Regions from separate parts of the Arthrobacter sp. PL16 genome, predicted to be linked through region 2. Evidence: predicted binding sites of a transcription regulator. Region 2 holds the regulator's gene; the other holds the start of a gene.

Region 1 (7,419 bases), on a different contig from region 2:
TCGGCGAACTGCTTGCGGTACCGATCCACGTAGACGTCCCAGAGCGCAGGGTTCTGCCCGAGGTTGCGCTTGTTCAGGAAGTCGTCGAGCCCGGCGATGGTGAGATGCCAGCCGGCCGCCATGGTCGCCGAGTGCCTGGGGCTACCCGGAGTCAGGAACAGCACGAGCTGCGCACCGTTGTCACCGGTCCGGGTCAGTTCCCACCGGAGTGTGTCGGTCTCCCAGGTGTAGGCGAGCACCGAGGGCCGCTCCGCCTCCAGAACAGTGCCGCGCAGGGGCTTCTGGTCCGCGTACCGGAACAGGATCTCCTCGTCCTTCCGCGGCTCGAACTCCATCTCGCAGGGGAACCAGTACTTCAGCTTGTCGGCGTCAGTCAAGTGCTTCCACAGCACGGTCGGAGGAGACGCGAACTGGAACTCCAGGCGCAGTACGGTGCCGCCGTCGTCGGTGGTGGTCTTGCTGACGATGGGCTCTATAGTCTCGGAAGTCACCCCCCAAGTCTAGGGGTGGCAGCCCCGCCTCCACTGGCCCGGTAAGCCTGCTTGGTGTTCACTTGGTCCATGAGAGCCATCTGGAAGGGTGCGGTCGCGTTCGGCCTGGTCAACGTGCCGGTGAAGGTCTACAGCGCAACCGAAGACCACGACATCTCCCTGCACCAGGTGCACGACAAGGACGGCGGCCGGATCCGCTACCAGCGCCGCTGCGAGGTCTGCAGCGAGGTGGTCGATTTCAAGCACATCGACAAGGCGTACGACGACGGCGAACACACCGTGGTGCTGACCGACGAGGACCTTTCCTCCCTGCCGGTCGAGCGGAGCCGGGAGATCGAGGTCGTGGAGTTCGTCCCGAGCGACCAGATCGATCCCATCATGTTCGACCGCGCCTACTACCTGGAGCCGGACAGCACCTCGACCAAGGCATACGTCCTGCTGCGGCGCACCCTCGAGGAGACGGACCGCACGGCGATCGTGCAGTTCTCCCTGCGGCAGAAGAGCCGCCTGGCCGCGCTGCGGGTTCGCGGGGACGTGCTCATGCTGCAGACGCTGCTGTGGGATGACGAGGTGCGGGAGGCCGCATTCCCCGCTCTCGAGGAGAAGGTGCGGATCTCGGCGAAGGAGAAGCAGATGTCGGCTGCGCTCGTCGAATCCTTCTCGACCGACTTCGACCCGGAAAACTTCACCGACGACTACCAGGTCCAGCTGCGCACCCTGATCGACGCGAAGATCGAGAAGGGCGACACCCTCGATACCGAAGAAACCTTCGGTGTGGACAAGGACGAGGACAACGGCGACAACGTGCTCGACCTCATGGAGGCCCTTCGCCGCAGCGTCGAGAAGAACCGCGAGAAGAAGGCCGGGGCCAAGAAGGCCGCCGCCACCTCGAAGCAGAAGGGAGCATGATGGGCTTCTTCACGGACGACCTCGGCCGCCAGACGGTGGCGCAGAAGCCGAACGCACCGATCCTGGGCTGGGCACTGCTGGGCGCGGCGTCGTTCCTGGCGCTCGAGGAGAAGAACCGCGAGCGCCTGCGCCTCGCGAGTTCCGTATGCCTCGCCGTCTGGGCGGCCCTGGAAGTCGTCACCGGGCAAAGCGGCTTCCGCCGAAGCGCGGGCGCCCTGACCCTGTCCTGGCTCTGGCGGAAGGTCTGACTTCGCCCCTCGGCGGCTAGCGGCCCTCGAACACGTCCGGGATGCCGTCGGCGTCGGCGTCGACCTTCTCCTGCTCCTCGATCTCGCGGTACCGCGCGTTCCGTCGCCGCAGGAGTACCGCCGCGGCTAGCGCGGCGATGAGGGAGCCGGCCAGGATGGCCACCTTGGCGTGATCGTCCTCGGGCGTCCCCTGCCCGAAGCCAAGCTCGCTGATGAGCAGCGAGACCGTGAAACCCACGCCTGCCAGGATCGCGACACCGACGATGTCCACCCAGGCGATATCAGGATCGAGGCTCGCCTTCGTGGTCTTCGTGACCACCGCGGTAGCCAGCAGGATCCCGACAGGCTTGCCGATGACGAGCGCCACCATGATCCCGACGGCGATGGGATCGGTGACTGCACTGATCAGCCCCTCGAGACCGCCGATGGCCACCCCCGCGGAGAAGAACGCGAAGACCGGCACGGCGAAACCGGCGGATAGGGGGCGGATGCGGTGCTCGAGCGTGTCCGCCAGTCCGTCGGGCGTGACGTCGTGCGCCTGCGTGGGCCCGTCCTCGTCCTCGACGTCGATGCGCCGGACGTCGACGTCGCCCCCGCCCGCCTTCGTGCCCTTCGGCAGCACCGGGATGGCGAAGCCGAGGAGCACGCCGGCCACTGTGGCGTGGACCCCTGACTCGTGGACGAGCGCCCACACCACGAAGCCGATGGGCAGCAGGATCACCCAGGGGGCCCAGGCGCGGCGCTGGAAGAAGGTGGGGAAGCGCTGTGCGAGGAAGGCGTAGAGGGCCAGCGGGATGATCGCGATGAGCAATGGAGGAGCCTGGATGTCTTCCGAGTAGAAGAAGGCGATGATGCTGATGGCCAGGAGGTCGTCGACGACGGCGAGCGTGAGGAGGAAGATCCGCAGCGCGCTCGGCAGCGAGGAACCGACGACCGCGAGGACCGCGACGGCGAAGGCGATGTCGGTCGCGGTCGGGATGGCCCAGCCACGCAGCGCTTCCGGTCCGGCGGTCGCGGTGATGGCGACGTAGACCAGCGCGGGCACGATCACACCGCCGATGGCCGCGGCGACGGGGACGACGGCGCGGTCGAACTTCCGGAGGTCCCCCGCGACGAACTCGCGCTTGAGTTCGAGCCCTGCCAGGAAGAAGAAGATGGCGAGCAGTCCGTCCGCGGCCCAGGCACCGACACTGAGTTCCAGATGCCAGGGTTCGTAGCCGAACCGGAAGTCCCGCAGGGCGAAGTAGGTGTCAGCGGCCGGCGAGTTCGCGAGGATCAGGGCGAGGACCGTGGCCAGGAGCAGGAGTGCCCCACCCACCGTCTCCTTGCGCAGGATGGTCGTGATGCGCAGGTGCTCGGGATAGCTGCTGCGGGAGAAGACGTGGCTGCCGGGCGGTGACGGGGGCTGCGGGGATGATGGCTGGGTGTTCATCGGGGTCCTTCTATCGGGCACGCTCATGGGAGCGCCGACCAGACTTCCCGGCTCACCAGAACTCCCAGCCTAGCGTGCAGGGCCTCGGTCCGTCTCCCCGGGACCTGGATCAGGGAGCTGACGAGCTGCGCTCTCCCCCAACAGGACGCCCGGCAGGCCGGCGATCGTCGACACCTCGTGATCGGGGCGCATCATGACGGGAGGGTAGGGCACACCGCTCCGGTTCAGCCAGGCCGTACGGAGCCCGGCCCGTGCGGCCCCGTCGATGTCCCACGGGTGGACGGCGACGAGCACGACATCGCCCGCTTCCCGGCCCAGTGCGGACAGGGCATAGGCGTACGCCTCCGGGGAGGGCTTCCATCGCGGGGCATCCTCCACCGAGAGGACCGCGGTGAAGGAACTGCGGAGACCGGTGCGCTCGAGGAGGCCCACTGCCGTCGTCGCTGCACCGTTGGTCAGCGCAGCGATGTCGAAACCAGCACCGGACAGGTCATGGACGCCGTCGTGCACGTCGGGGTGTGCCGGGAGGTTCTGCAGCGCCGTGAGCACGTGCTCCGCGGCCGCATCGCCGTCCCTGTTCAGCACCTGGTCGGCCAGGACCACCCTCAATGCACCCGCGGCGATATCACGGAAGGAGGGGTTCTGCCCGGCCGCGGTCAGCGCGAAACCATCCCGGAGCACGGAGGCGAACCACAGCCCGGCGAGCTGCGGAGGAGCCCCGATCTCCTCGAAGTGCTGGGTCATGCGGCCCATGTCCGAGAGGGTCTCGTTGACATCGAACAGCACCAGCGGCAGCGTCATTACTGGCGGTACCCCTCAACCTGGCTGATCGGCCGTGCATCGGCGTCGGCGGGGTTCTCACCCGCGTCGGCCTTCGCGCGACGCTGGCGGAGGAGGTCCCAGCTCTGGTCGAGGTCTTCCTGGACCTTCCTGAGTCGCGCGGCGTGCTCCTGGTGGGCCTCGCCGTCGCCGGCGTCCTGGGGCTGGTCGCGGAGCTCGTGTTCTTCCTGCACGAGTGCCTGGATGCGCTGCAGGATTTCCTGGTCGTCCATGATGCGTTCCCTTCGTCGTCGTGCCGGCATGAGCGGAGTGGCTGCAAGATACTCAGGCGGCTTTCCTTCAGGCTACTGAGGCTGCGGAGTGAAGACCAGCGACGGTGATCCCACCTTTGACGGGCCAGGGGAATTTGGCGCGCCGCCGGGATGCCCTAAGCTATGTGAGAACCAATTGCCTGTGTAGCTCAGTCTGGTAGAGCACCCGCTTCACACGCGGAAGGCCCGGGGATCGAGGCCCCGCGCAGGCACGAGGATCGGCTGGTGACAGCGAAGGAAAGGCCTGTATCGGTAAGTCGATACGGGCCTTTTCCATGTCAGGAATGTTCGTTCTGGGCGAACAGAAAGGGGTTAGCACTCAACGAGGTCGAGTGCTAACATTTTTCGTAGTTGAGCGAAGGACGCTCAACCTGATCAATACACCACCTGCCGGTGGCACATGCGAAGGAGTTGTTTCCAGTGGCCATGAAGTTTGATCCGTTCCGCGAGCTCGACCGCGTTGCCGGCGCCCTGCTGGAGAACCGTCCCGGGCTCCGTGTCATGCCGATGGACCTGTACCGCGACAAGGACCACTACATCCTCTCCGCCGACCTTCCGGGTATCGATCCCGGGTCGGTCGACATCGATGTCGATGGTCAGCTCCTGACGATCCGCGCGGAACGCACCCTGCGCGGCGCCGAGGGAGTCAAATGGCTGACCCGCGAGCGCGAGAGCGGCTCGTTTCTGCGGCAGCTGAACCTCGGTCAGGGTGTCGACACCGAGGGAATCGCGGCCCGCTACGAGAACGGGGTGCTCAGTGTGACCATCCCCGTCAGCCAGCGTGCAAAGCCCCGCAAGATCGAGATCGTGAGCGGGGAGTCCTCCACTCCGGTCGAGTCGACGGCGGTCCAGTCCGGCTCCGAAGGACAGGGCGCCGTGGAGGCGTGATCCTTCCCTGAAGTACCCCCGGGCCCGCGCCCGGGGGTACTTCATTTAACGCCACAGCACCCGTTACGACCGGCCCGGTTTCGTAGTCCAGATTTCCCTTGCCCGGTACTGCCCCCGGCACGAAGGATGGCCGTATGGACTTCACACCGAGCAAAGCAATCGTCACCGGCTCCGACTCCGGCATCGGCCGGGCCACCGCCATAGCCCTCGCAGCTGCGGGATGCGACGTCGGCATCACCTGGCATTCGGATCAGGAGGGCGCCGAGGAAACCGCGCGCCTCGTCCGGGAGAAGGGTGTCAAGGCCGCCGTCGCACAGCTCGACACCACCGATGCCCCTGCCTGCGGTGACGTCGTCGACCAACTGGCGAAGGAGCTCGGCGGCCTCGACGTCTTCGTGAACAATGCCGGCGTCAACGGCGGCACCATGTTCATGGAGACGGACTGGGATACCTGGCGAGGCACCATGGGCGCCAACCTGGACGGGGCCTTCGTCTGCCTCCAGCGTGCGGCGCGGCACATGATCGACGGCGGCAGGGGCGGGCGCATCATCGCGGTCACCAGCGTGCACCAGGAGCAGCCGCGCGTGGGATCGGCCGCCTACGACGCCTCCAAGCACGGGCTCGGCGGTCTCATCAGGACCATCGCACTGGAACTCGCCGACCGCGGCATCACCGCCAACGCTGTCCTGCCCGGTGAGATTAATACCCCGATGAACGATTCCGAGGAACAGGATCCCCACACCATGGACCGCCCGGGTATCCCCCTGGGCCGGCCCGGTGCGCCGGAGGAGATCGCCGACGTCGTCGTCTTCCTCGCCTCCGGCGCCTCCAGCTACGTCAACGGCGCCTCCTTCGTGGTGGACGGCGGCATGCTGCTCATGGGTCCACAGGCCGGCTCCCACCTCACCAGCGGGGAATGGCGCACGCTCTGACCCGGACCGATGAGCGCGTGTGGCAACCTTCAGCGCGCGTTCATCCGGTGTTCAGGGGCCCTGGCTAGCGTGGGAGTCTCCTGAACCTCTCGAAAGGCCCACCGTGGACACCTCCCCCTCCGACGATCCCGATGTCCAGGACTGGTCCGGCTTCCTGTGCGGCGAGCACGTCACCCTCCAGCATCCGGCCGGGACCCAGCTCCACGGCGTCCTGGACATGAGGACCGACGACGCCTCTGTGGTGTGGATCCAGCTGAGGGACGGTGCCGGCCGACGGCTCGTACACCGGGCGGATGGGTACCGCCTTCGTCGGGGCTGACCCGACCCTCACCCGAGCGGCCCGTCCACCCGCTGTTCACCTTGGGTTCACCGATTAGCCACCTGTAACGTTGCTCCGGTGAGAATCCGAGCCACCCTGTCCCTGTCCCTCGCCGTCGTCGTGCTGACCGCGTGCGGCTCCGACTATCCGTTGGGCGATGAGCAGGAAGCAGCAGCGCAGCGTGGGGACACGAGCCTGCAGGGTGCCGTCACCGCCGCCGGGTCCTCCGCGCAGGGACCGGCCATGGATGCCTGGCGCTCCGGCTTCGCGACCCTGTACCCGCGGGCACAGGTGCAGTACTCCCCCGACGGCTCGGGAGCCGGACGCGGTGCCCTGCTCGCGGGCGCCGTCGGGTTCGCCGGCTCGGATGCCTACCTCAGCGATGAGGAGCTCGCCGAGTCGACGGACGCGTGCGGGCCGGGCGGCGCGTTCAACATCCCCGCCTACGTCTCCCCGATCAGCGTCGCCTTCAACCTGCCCGGCATCACGGAACTGAAGCTCGATGCCGCAACGGTCGCGCGCATCTTCCGTGGCGAGATCACCACGTGGAACGATCCCGTGATCGCGGCCCAGAACGACGTCGATCTCCCGGCCCTGCCGATCTCGGCCGTCAGCCGGTCCGACGACTCCGGGACAACGGAGAACTTCACCGACTACCTGCATGCCGTCGTGCCCGAGGTCTGGACCGAGGAGGCAGACGGCACCTGGCCCGCGGAGCTGGAGAACGAGAACGCCAAGGGAAACGCCGGCGTGGTCAGTACGGTTGCGAGCACGGTGGGTGCCGTGACCTATGCGGACGACTCCGCCGTCGGCGACCCCCTCGGCCGCGTAGCCCTGAAAGTCGGCGAGGCCTACGTTCCGGTCAGTTCGGACGCGGCTGCGGCTGCTGTCGACCTCGCCACGCGCGTGGAAGGACGCCAGGACTACGACATAGCGCTGGACCTCGACCGCACGACTGACGACGCACGCGTCTACCCGCTCGTCCTGGTGTCCTACCACGTGTACTGCGCACGGTACGAGAACGAGGCCACGGCCGCCGTCGTCCGCGCCTTCGGTACCTACGCGGTCAGCGCCGACGGCCAGGCGGAAGCCGCCGAAGCCGCGAAGAG
Region 2 (7,419 bases):
CCGTCGACGTCGTAGCCCGACTCGTTGTTGACCTCGACGCTCATCGTCCGTTCACCGGTCGGCCGGAGCGCGACTGCCCCGCCCGCTGATCCTCGTCCCATGCGCTGTAGGCGCTCACGATGTCCCCCACGAGCCGGTGGCGCACGACGTCGGAGGCGTCCAGTTCGCTGAAGTAGACGTCGTCGACGTCTACGAGGATCTCACGGACGACGCGCAACCCGGAGCTCGTGCCGTTGGGGAGGTCCACCTGCGTGACGTCACCCGTGACGACCATCTTCGAACCGAAACCGAGGCGCGTGAGGAACATCTTCATCTGCTCGGGCGTCGTGTTCTGGGCCTCGTCGAGGATGATGAAGGCGTCGTTGAGCGTCCGTCCGCGCATGTAGGCCAGGGGCGCCACCTCGATGGTGCCGGCGGCCATGAGGCGCGGGATGGAGTCCGGGTCCATCATGTCGTGCAGCGCGTCGTAGAGCGGGCGGAGGTACGGGTCGATCTTGTCGTTGAGCGTTCCCGGCAGGAATCCGAGCCGCTCCCCCGCCTCGACGGCGGGCCTCGTGAGGATGATCCTGTTGACCTCCTTCTGCTGCAGCGCCTGCACTGCTTTGGCCATGGCGAGGTAGGTCTTGCCGGTACCCGCAGGACCGATGCCGAACACGATCGTGTTGCGGTCGATCGCATCCACGTAGGTGCTCTGGTTGAGGGTCTTCGGGCGGATGGTCTTGCCGCGGGACGACAGGATGTTGACGGACAATACCTCGGATGGTCTTGCCGCGCTCTGCGTCTTGAGCATCATGACCAGCTGCTCGAGCACCTGGGGGGAGACGGTTGCGTTGTTGCTGGCCATGGTGCGGATCTCGCCGACGAGGCGCTCCGTGCGCAGGACGTCCGCGGACGGTCCCGTGATGGTGAGCTCGTTCCCTCTGGCCTGGAGGCCGACGCCGGGAAAGGAATCCTCGATCAGGCGGAGGGCCTCGTCATTGGACCCGAGCGCCTGCACCATCTGCTCGGTCGAGTCGAAGATGAAAATCCTTGAGTCCAGCCCTGCTGCGTTGATGCCTGTTGAAGATTCGCTCATAGCTCGGCCGTCCGGCCTTCGATCGCCCCTCGTTCGAGTAGTCGTCCTGATGTGGTGTCGGGTCCGCCCTCCGGCGTGGCCGTTCTTCTCGAGCAGGCCGCACCAGCAGTGGCAGAAGCCTCAATGTTACGGCATACCGTTTATGTCAACAGGAGCGGACCCGTCTTGATTCCCTGGCCGCGGGCGTCGGACGGGTGTGTCCAGTCGTCCTGAGCTTTCGTCGCAATTCCGCAACGGCTTCGTATCGATCAGGTTTCAGTCAGGCAGAGGACTCTTTTCGGTGCGGACCGACCCCCGGCCCTGTGCCAAGCTGAATCAGGTCCGGCGAAGTCACGCCGTCCATCGACGGTGCCGGTCCCTATGTGGTCGGTGAGGACGCCGACCTCCGATGACCTGAATTCAAGCACCTCACTGGAACCGCGCCCGCATGCGCCTGACGAAAGGGGTCGAGCATGAGCCAGCACGACCCCCTCCGGAAGAACAGGTTGGGACTGCGCGGGATACTCCTGGTGTCCGGCGGCGTCCTCGTCGCAAGCAGCATCTTCTTCCTGCCCGACACCGGCCTGCTCCCGGGCAGCGCTTCGACGACGGACCTCGCGCAACCATCGCTGACGGCCGCGTCCAGCGAGGGGACCGATGGATCCTCCGACGCTGCCGTCCGGAAGCAGGGGGCCGCTGCCGGTCCCGCCGACGCGACCCAGCCGCTGCTGCCCGTCTACTGGCTCGGCGAGGTCGAAGGAACGGACCGTCTCTTCCGCGAGTACCTCGTCTCTCCCGCGGGTGCAACGGGCGATCCCATCTCCGAGGCCGTGCAGGTGATGACGGAGGGGCAGCCCCTGGACCCGGACTACCACTCGCCGTGGCGCCCGGCCTCGAGCGTGAGCTCCTCCATCTCGACCAAGAACGTGATCACCCTGGACATCTCCTCCGACTCGGTATCGAAGCGACTCGACGAGGACGAAGCGCGGCTCGCCCTGCAGCAGCTGGTGCATACCGCTACGGCGGCCGCCGCCCATGGCGGCCTCATCGCGGGAGGCGAAGCGAGCTCGGTCGTCGTCCTCGTCGACGGGGCAGCGAACTACCGGGCTTTCGGTGCCGTCGATCTCGGCGGGGAATGGACACGGGACCCGTCGGCGCTCGCGCCCGTGTGGGTGATAGACCCCCAGGAGGGGGTCGAGCACGACGCCGAGAGCCTGACCATCCACGGCGTCGGCCCCGCTACGGATGATTCGCTCGCCTGGCGCATCGACCGGAGCGTGGACGGCTCGGCCGCCGGAGACACCAACCTCTTCCGGGACGGATCCGTGGACATCTCGCCGCAGGACGGTGTGCCAGGCGCCTACTCCTTCTCGGTGACACTCCCCCCGGGTCAGTACGCAATCACCGTTTCAACGCCGTCCGGCAGCGGCACGGCCGAGGACTCGAAGACCATCACCATCCGCTAGCGGCCGCGGTGCTACCAGCGTCCCAGCAGGTGGTTCAGCAGGACGAGGGCCGCCGGACCGGCCGAGGACGACCGCAGAACGTGCGGCCCCAGGCGGGCCGACTCGGCACCGACCGCGCGCAGCTTCTCCAGCTCCGCGTCGCTGATGCCGCCCTCGGGTCCGACGACGACGGCGGTCGACGACGCGGCGGCAAGGCCACCGGTGGCACGGAGAGCGTCAATCCGGTCTGCGAGCGAGGCATCGGCATCCTCGTGGAGGACGACGACGCGATCGACGGATGCAGCCCATGCAGCCAACCTGGTGGTATCCATCACGGGGTGCACCCCGGGCACGAACGAGCGGCGCGACTGCTTGGACGCGGCAGCCACGAGCGATACCCACTTCTGCCGGCCCTTCTCCGCCTTGTCCCCACGCCACCGAACGATGCACCGCTCGGCGTGCCACGGGACGACGGCGTCGACGCCGAGCTCGGTGGCCGCCTCGACGGCCTGCTCGTCGCGGCCGCCCTTGGCCAGGGCCTGCACGAGCACGAGGCGGTGCAGCGGGGCCGGGTCCTGGCCCGCGGTCTCGATCATCAGCTCGATCGTTCCCGTACCCACGGCGGTGATGATCCCGCCGAGCCTGTAACCGGCGCCGTCGGAGACGTCGACCGGCTCTCCCACGGAGAGCCGGCGCACGGTCGCCGCGTGGCGTCCCTCGTCACCGCCGAGAACGAAGACACCGCCCGGACGCGCCACACGGACGTCCTCGCCCGACCCGAAGAACAGGGGACGCGTCATCGTCAGCGGTTCCCGAGTCGCTCCCGCAGCCGCGCGAAGACGCCGGACCCGCTGCTGGCCAGCTGGCCGTCCGTGTATTCCTCGCCGCGAAGCTCGGCGAGCTTGCGCAGGAGCTCCTCCTGCTGGTGATCGACGTTGCGCGGGGTCTCCACGTTCAGGTGGATGCGGAGGTCTCCCCTGCCCTGGTTGCGGAGGTGCGTGACACCGAGGCCCCGGAGCGTCAGGATCTCGCCGGACTGCGTCCCCGGCCTGATGGTCAGTTCCTGATCGCCGTCGTACGTATCGAGGCGCACGGAGGTGCCGAGTGCAGCGGCAGTCATCGGCACGCTCAGCGTGACGTGCAGGTCGTCGCCATCGCGCAGGAAGGTGGAGTCGGTGTTGACGCGGATCTCGATGTAGAGGTCACCCTGCGGCCCTCCTGCTATGCCGGCTTCGCCCTGGCCGCCCAACTGGATGCGGGTACCGGTACTGACACCGGCGGGGACCTTGATCGTGAGGGTGCGGCGCGCGCGGATTCGGCCCTCGCCACTGCACTCGTGGCAGGGGCTCGGGATCACGGTGCCGTAGCCCTGGCAGGTGCCACAGGGAGCGCTGGTCATGACCTGGCCGAGGATGGAGCGCACGGCACGCTGCACCTGGCCGGAGCCGCCGCAGATGTCACAGGTGCGCGGCGACGTGCCGGGCTGGCAGCAGGACCCGTCACATGTGGGACACACTTCGGCGGTGTCGACCTCGATCTTCTTGTTGGTGCCGAAAACGGCGTCCTTGAGATCGATCCGGACGTTGATGAGCGCGTCCTGGCCGCGGCGCGTCCGGGATGGGGCACCGCCCTGCTGGCCGCTGCCGCCGAAGAACGTCTCGAAGATGTCCTGGAAGGCGAAGCCCGAGCCCGAGTAGCCGGAACCGTATCCCGTGTCCGTCCCGTTCTCGTTGCCCGTGGTGTCGTAGACCCGGCGCTTCTGCGGGTCGGACAACACCTCGTAGGCGCGCGTGACGAGCTTGAACTCCTCGGCTGCGTCGTCTCCGGAGTTCACGTCCGGGTGGAGCTTGCGGGCGAGCTTGCGGTACGCCTTCTTGATTTCCTCCCCGGTCGCGCCCTGCGCCACACCGAGGACCTCATAGTGATTACTCACTCCTGCACATCACTTCCTGTTGGAAACTTCTGTCGTCTGCTCGCCGGCGAAACCGGCGGAGATGCGGGGACGCCGCTACTCCTCGAGGATCCTCGAGAGATAGCGGGCGACGGCGCGCACGGCGGCCATCGTCGTCGGGTAGTCCATCCGGGTGGGACCGAGGATGCCGAGCTTCGCACCGGCGTCCGGTCCGTAACCCGTCGCCACCACGGAAGCCCCGGACAGGCCACCGTAGGGATTCTCGCTTCCGATCCTGACCGAGATACCACGGGCGTCGTACTCCATCTCGGAGAGGAGCCGAAGCATGACGACCTGCTCCTCCAGTGCCTCGAGGATCGGGCCGATACTGAGCGGAAAATCGCCGGTGGACCGCGCGAGGTTGGCTGTTCCCGCCAACAGGATACGGTCCTCGCGGCCCAGGCCGGCAAGCTGCTCCAGCGCCTTGACGATCGTACCCCCGTGGGCCCTGAGGGCGGGGGGAAGCTGGGACAGTGCAACGCCGAGCTCGCCGGGGAGCGCAGAGAGCTTCACCCCGGACACGGCGGAGAGTATCCGCTGCTTGATCTCCGCGAGGTCGCCCTCCTGGATGTCGGGATGCGTGCGCACGATGCGCTGCTGCACGGTGCCGTTCGTGGCGATCAGCACGATCAGGATCTGCTGCGGTGCCAACAGGACGAACTCGATATGCCGGACCGAGGCACCCCCCGAGCGGGGGAACTGGACGACCGCGACCTGATTGGTTAGCTGCGCGAGCAGCCGAACGGTCCTGTCCATGACGTCATCGACGTCCTCCGCCCCCTCGAGCAGGGTCTGGATGGCCTTCTTCTCCGGCGCCGAGAGAGGCTTCACCTCGGAGATGCGGTCAACGAACAACCGGTAGCCCTTGTCCGTGGGGATGCGGCCTGAGCTCGTATGCGGAGCGGCGATCAGGCCCTCCTCCTCGAGGACGGCCATGTCATTGCGGATCGTTGCCGAGGAGACCCCGAGGTGGTGACGGTCGACAAGGGCCTTGGAGCCGACGGGCTCCCGGGAATGGACGTAGTCCTCGACGATGGCCCGGAGTACCTCCAGGCGTCGCGGTTCACTCACTCCTCAAGTCACCTCCGGGTTTGTTCCTACCTCACGATCAGGCTGTCCGGGTGGTTCCGAGCAGTTAGCACTCGACACACCCAAGTGCCAAGTCTAGTACGTCCCCACCGATTGTTAGTATTGGCAACCCGGGCCGCGGCAGACCGTCGGAGCCCCTGTTGGAAGGACGCGCTCGGGATGGACTACGGGTGGGGAGCACAGGACATCTCGGCTCCGAAGCGGGTGGACCTGCCCGATGTGCCTGTCGAGAAGGACATGGTCCTCGAGGATGTCCAGAGTGGCTTCGTCGGCGCGGTCGTTCGGGTCGAGAAGTCCGGGGGCCTGCACGTCATGGTGCTCGAGGACCGGAGGGGCAAGCAACGCAGCTTCCGGCTCGGCTACGGCTTCCTCCTCGACGGCAGGCCCATCCACGTCGTCGCCCCCGTCCTGGTGCCCGTTGCCGTCCCGACGCGAACGGCGTCCGGCAGCGTCCGGGTGGAAGGAGCCCGCGCGAGGACCGCCCGGGCGAGCAGGATCTGGGTCGAGGGCCAGCACGACGCCGAACTCGTGGAGAAGGTGTGGGGTGACGACCTACGGCTCGAGGGGATCGTCGTCGAACCGCTGCACGGCGTCGACGACCTCGAAGGGGCCGTCCGCGCCTTCGCACCCGGCCCCACGAGGAGGCTCGGGATCCTCGTCGACCACCTGCTGCCCGGGACCAAGGAGACGCGCATCGCGCAGAAGGCCATGACCGTGCCGGGTGCGCGGAATCATGTCCTCATCGTCGGACATCCCTACGTGGACGTGTGGCAAGCAGTGAAGCCGGGCGCCCTCGGCCTCGACGCCTGGCCCGTCGTGCCGCGCAACCAGGATTGGAAGACGGGCATCCTGGCCGGGCTCGGCTGGCCCCACCACAACCAGGCCGCCGTCGCGCACGGGTGGAAGCGCATCCTCTCGAGCGTGAGCACCTACTCGGATCTCGAGCCGTCCCTGCTCGGTCGCGTCGAAGAGGTCATCGATTTCCTGACTGCTCCGCCTGGCGCAGCCTGAGGCTTTGCAGTCGAGCCACCACGTATCCTTGAAGCACAGTCACGGCGGAGGAGTTCCGCCAGCCAGCAAAGGAATACCGTTGTCCAATACCGCCGACCACCAGCACCACGGACGGGGCGAGTCCCGACCCGCGTTCGAGGGCACGCCGGCCAACGCCCTCCCCCTCACGGCGTCCGAGGATCGCCAGTTCGCCACCCTGGCGCACTTCGGCGGGATCCTGGGCTTCATCCCGTCCCTGCTGATCTTCCTCATCTTCAAGGACCGCGGCCCGTTCACGGCGCAGGAGTCGAAGGAAGCGCTGAACTTCACGCTCCCGCCGACGATCCTCGCCCTCGTAGCCTGGTTGCTCTCACTCGTACCGGAGATCGGCGGCATCTTCGCCGTTCTCAATGCGCTGATCTGGGTCACGATCACGATCCTCTCGGTGAACGCAGGGATCCAGGTAAACCGCGGGCGGCCCTACCGCTACGCCCTGAACCTGCGCCTGATCCGCTAGGCCGCGTCAGGCCGTCGACCGGCCGGCCTGATATCGGCGGTGGCAAAGCGCTCTCCTATCCCTGCGACAGGTCCTGTCCGTCAGGCACGCGTGCGGGATCCTGTCCGTCAGTCGGGCAGGAGCCGGCGCACGACGGCGTCGGCCAACAGGCGGCCCGTGAAGGTCAGGATCACGCGGCCCGCGAAAGCGGCAGCAGGCTCTACGAGGCCATCGGCGATGAGCCCGGCAACGGCCTTCCTGCCCGACGGCGTCAGCGTGTCGGTGCCCAAACCCTCCCGCAGACGGACTCGAAGCATGACGTCCTCGACGTAGCGATCGCCGGCGGACAGGACCTCCCGCCCCGCGGCAGGTGATCTGCCGTCGCCCAGAGCGT

The links. The regulator HrcA, encoded in region 2, represses chaperone genes, less so after heat shock. The targets are predictions, from matches to a motif close to TTNGCACTCGNNNNNNNCGAGTGCNAA.
Region 1: a site for HrcA is predicted at 4,484-4,510, ahead of RCH21_RS08330 (Hsp20/alpha crystallin family protein). Genes of this name have one in related genera too.

The regions. Positions count from the first base shown of each region.
Region 1 covers NZ_JAXCIC010000003.1:231,287-238,705, forward strand. The annotation lists gene RCH21_RS08295 (SRPBCC domain-containing protein) at 1-491, opposite strand, end outside; gene ku (non-homologous end joining protein Ku) at 561-1,400, shown strand; gene RCH21_RS08305 (hypothetical protein) at 1,397-1,648, shown strand; gene nhaA (Na+/H+ antiporter NhaA) at 1,665-3,080, opposite strand; gene RCH21_RS08315 (haloacid dehalogenase type II) at 3,150-3,881, opposite strand; gene RCH21_RS08320 (DUF2630 family protein) at 3,881-4,132, opposite strand; tRNA gene RCH21_RS08325 (tRNA-Val) at 4,310-4,383, shown strand; gene RCH21_RS08330 (Hsp20/alpha crystallin family protein) at 4,598-5,059, shown strand; gene RCH21_RS08335 (SDR family oxidoreductase) at 5,194-5,991, shown strand; gene RCH21_RS08340 (hypothetical protein) at 6,095-6,310, shown strand; gene pstS (phosphate ABC transporter substrate-binding protein PstS) at 6,389-7,419, shown strand, end outside.
Region 2 covers NZ_JAXCIC010000001.1:691,447-698,865, reverse strand. The annotation lists gene ybeY (rRNA maturation RNase YbeY) at 1-44, opposite strand, end outside; gene RCH21_RS03205 (PhoH family protein) at 41-1,075, opposite strand; gene RCH21_RS03200 (GerMN domain-containing protein) at 1,528-2,520, shown strand; gene RCH21_RS03195 (16S rRNA (uracil(1498)-N(3))-methyltransferase) at 2,532-3,299, opposite strand; gene dnaJ (molecular chaperone DnaJ) at 3,302-4,432, opposite strand; gene hrcA (heat-inducible transcriptional repressor HrcA) at 4,508-5,521, opposite strand; gene RCH21_RS03180 (DUF3097 family protein) at 5,699-6,550, shown strand; gene RCH21_RS03175 (DUF4870 domain-containing protein) at 6,630-7,046, shown strand; gene hemW (radical SAM family heme chaperone HemW) at 7,154-7,419, opposite strand, start outside.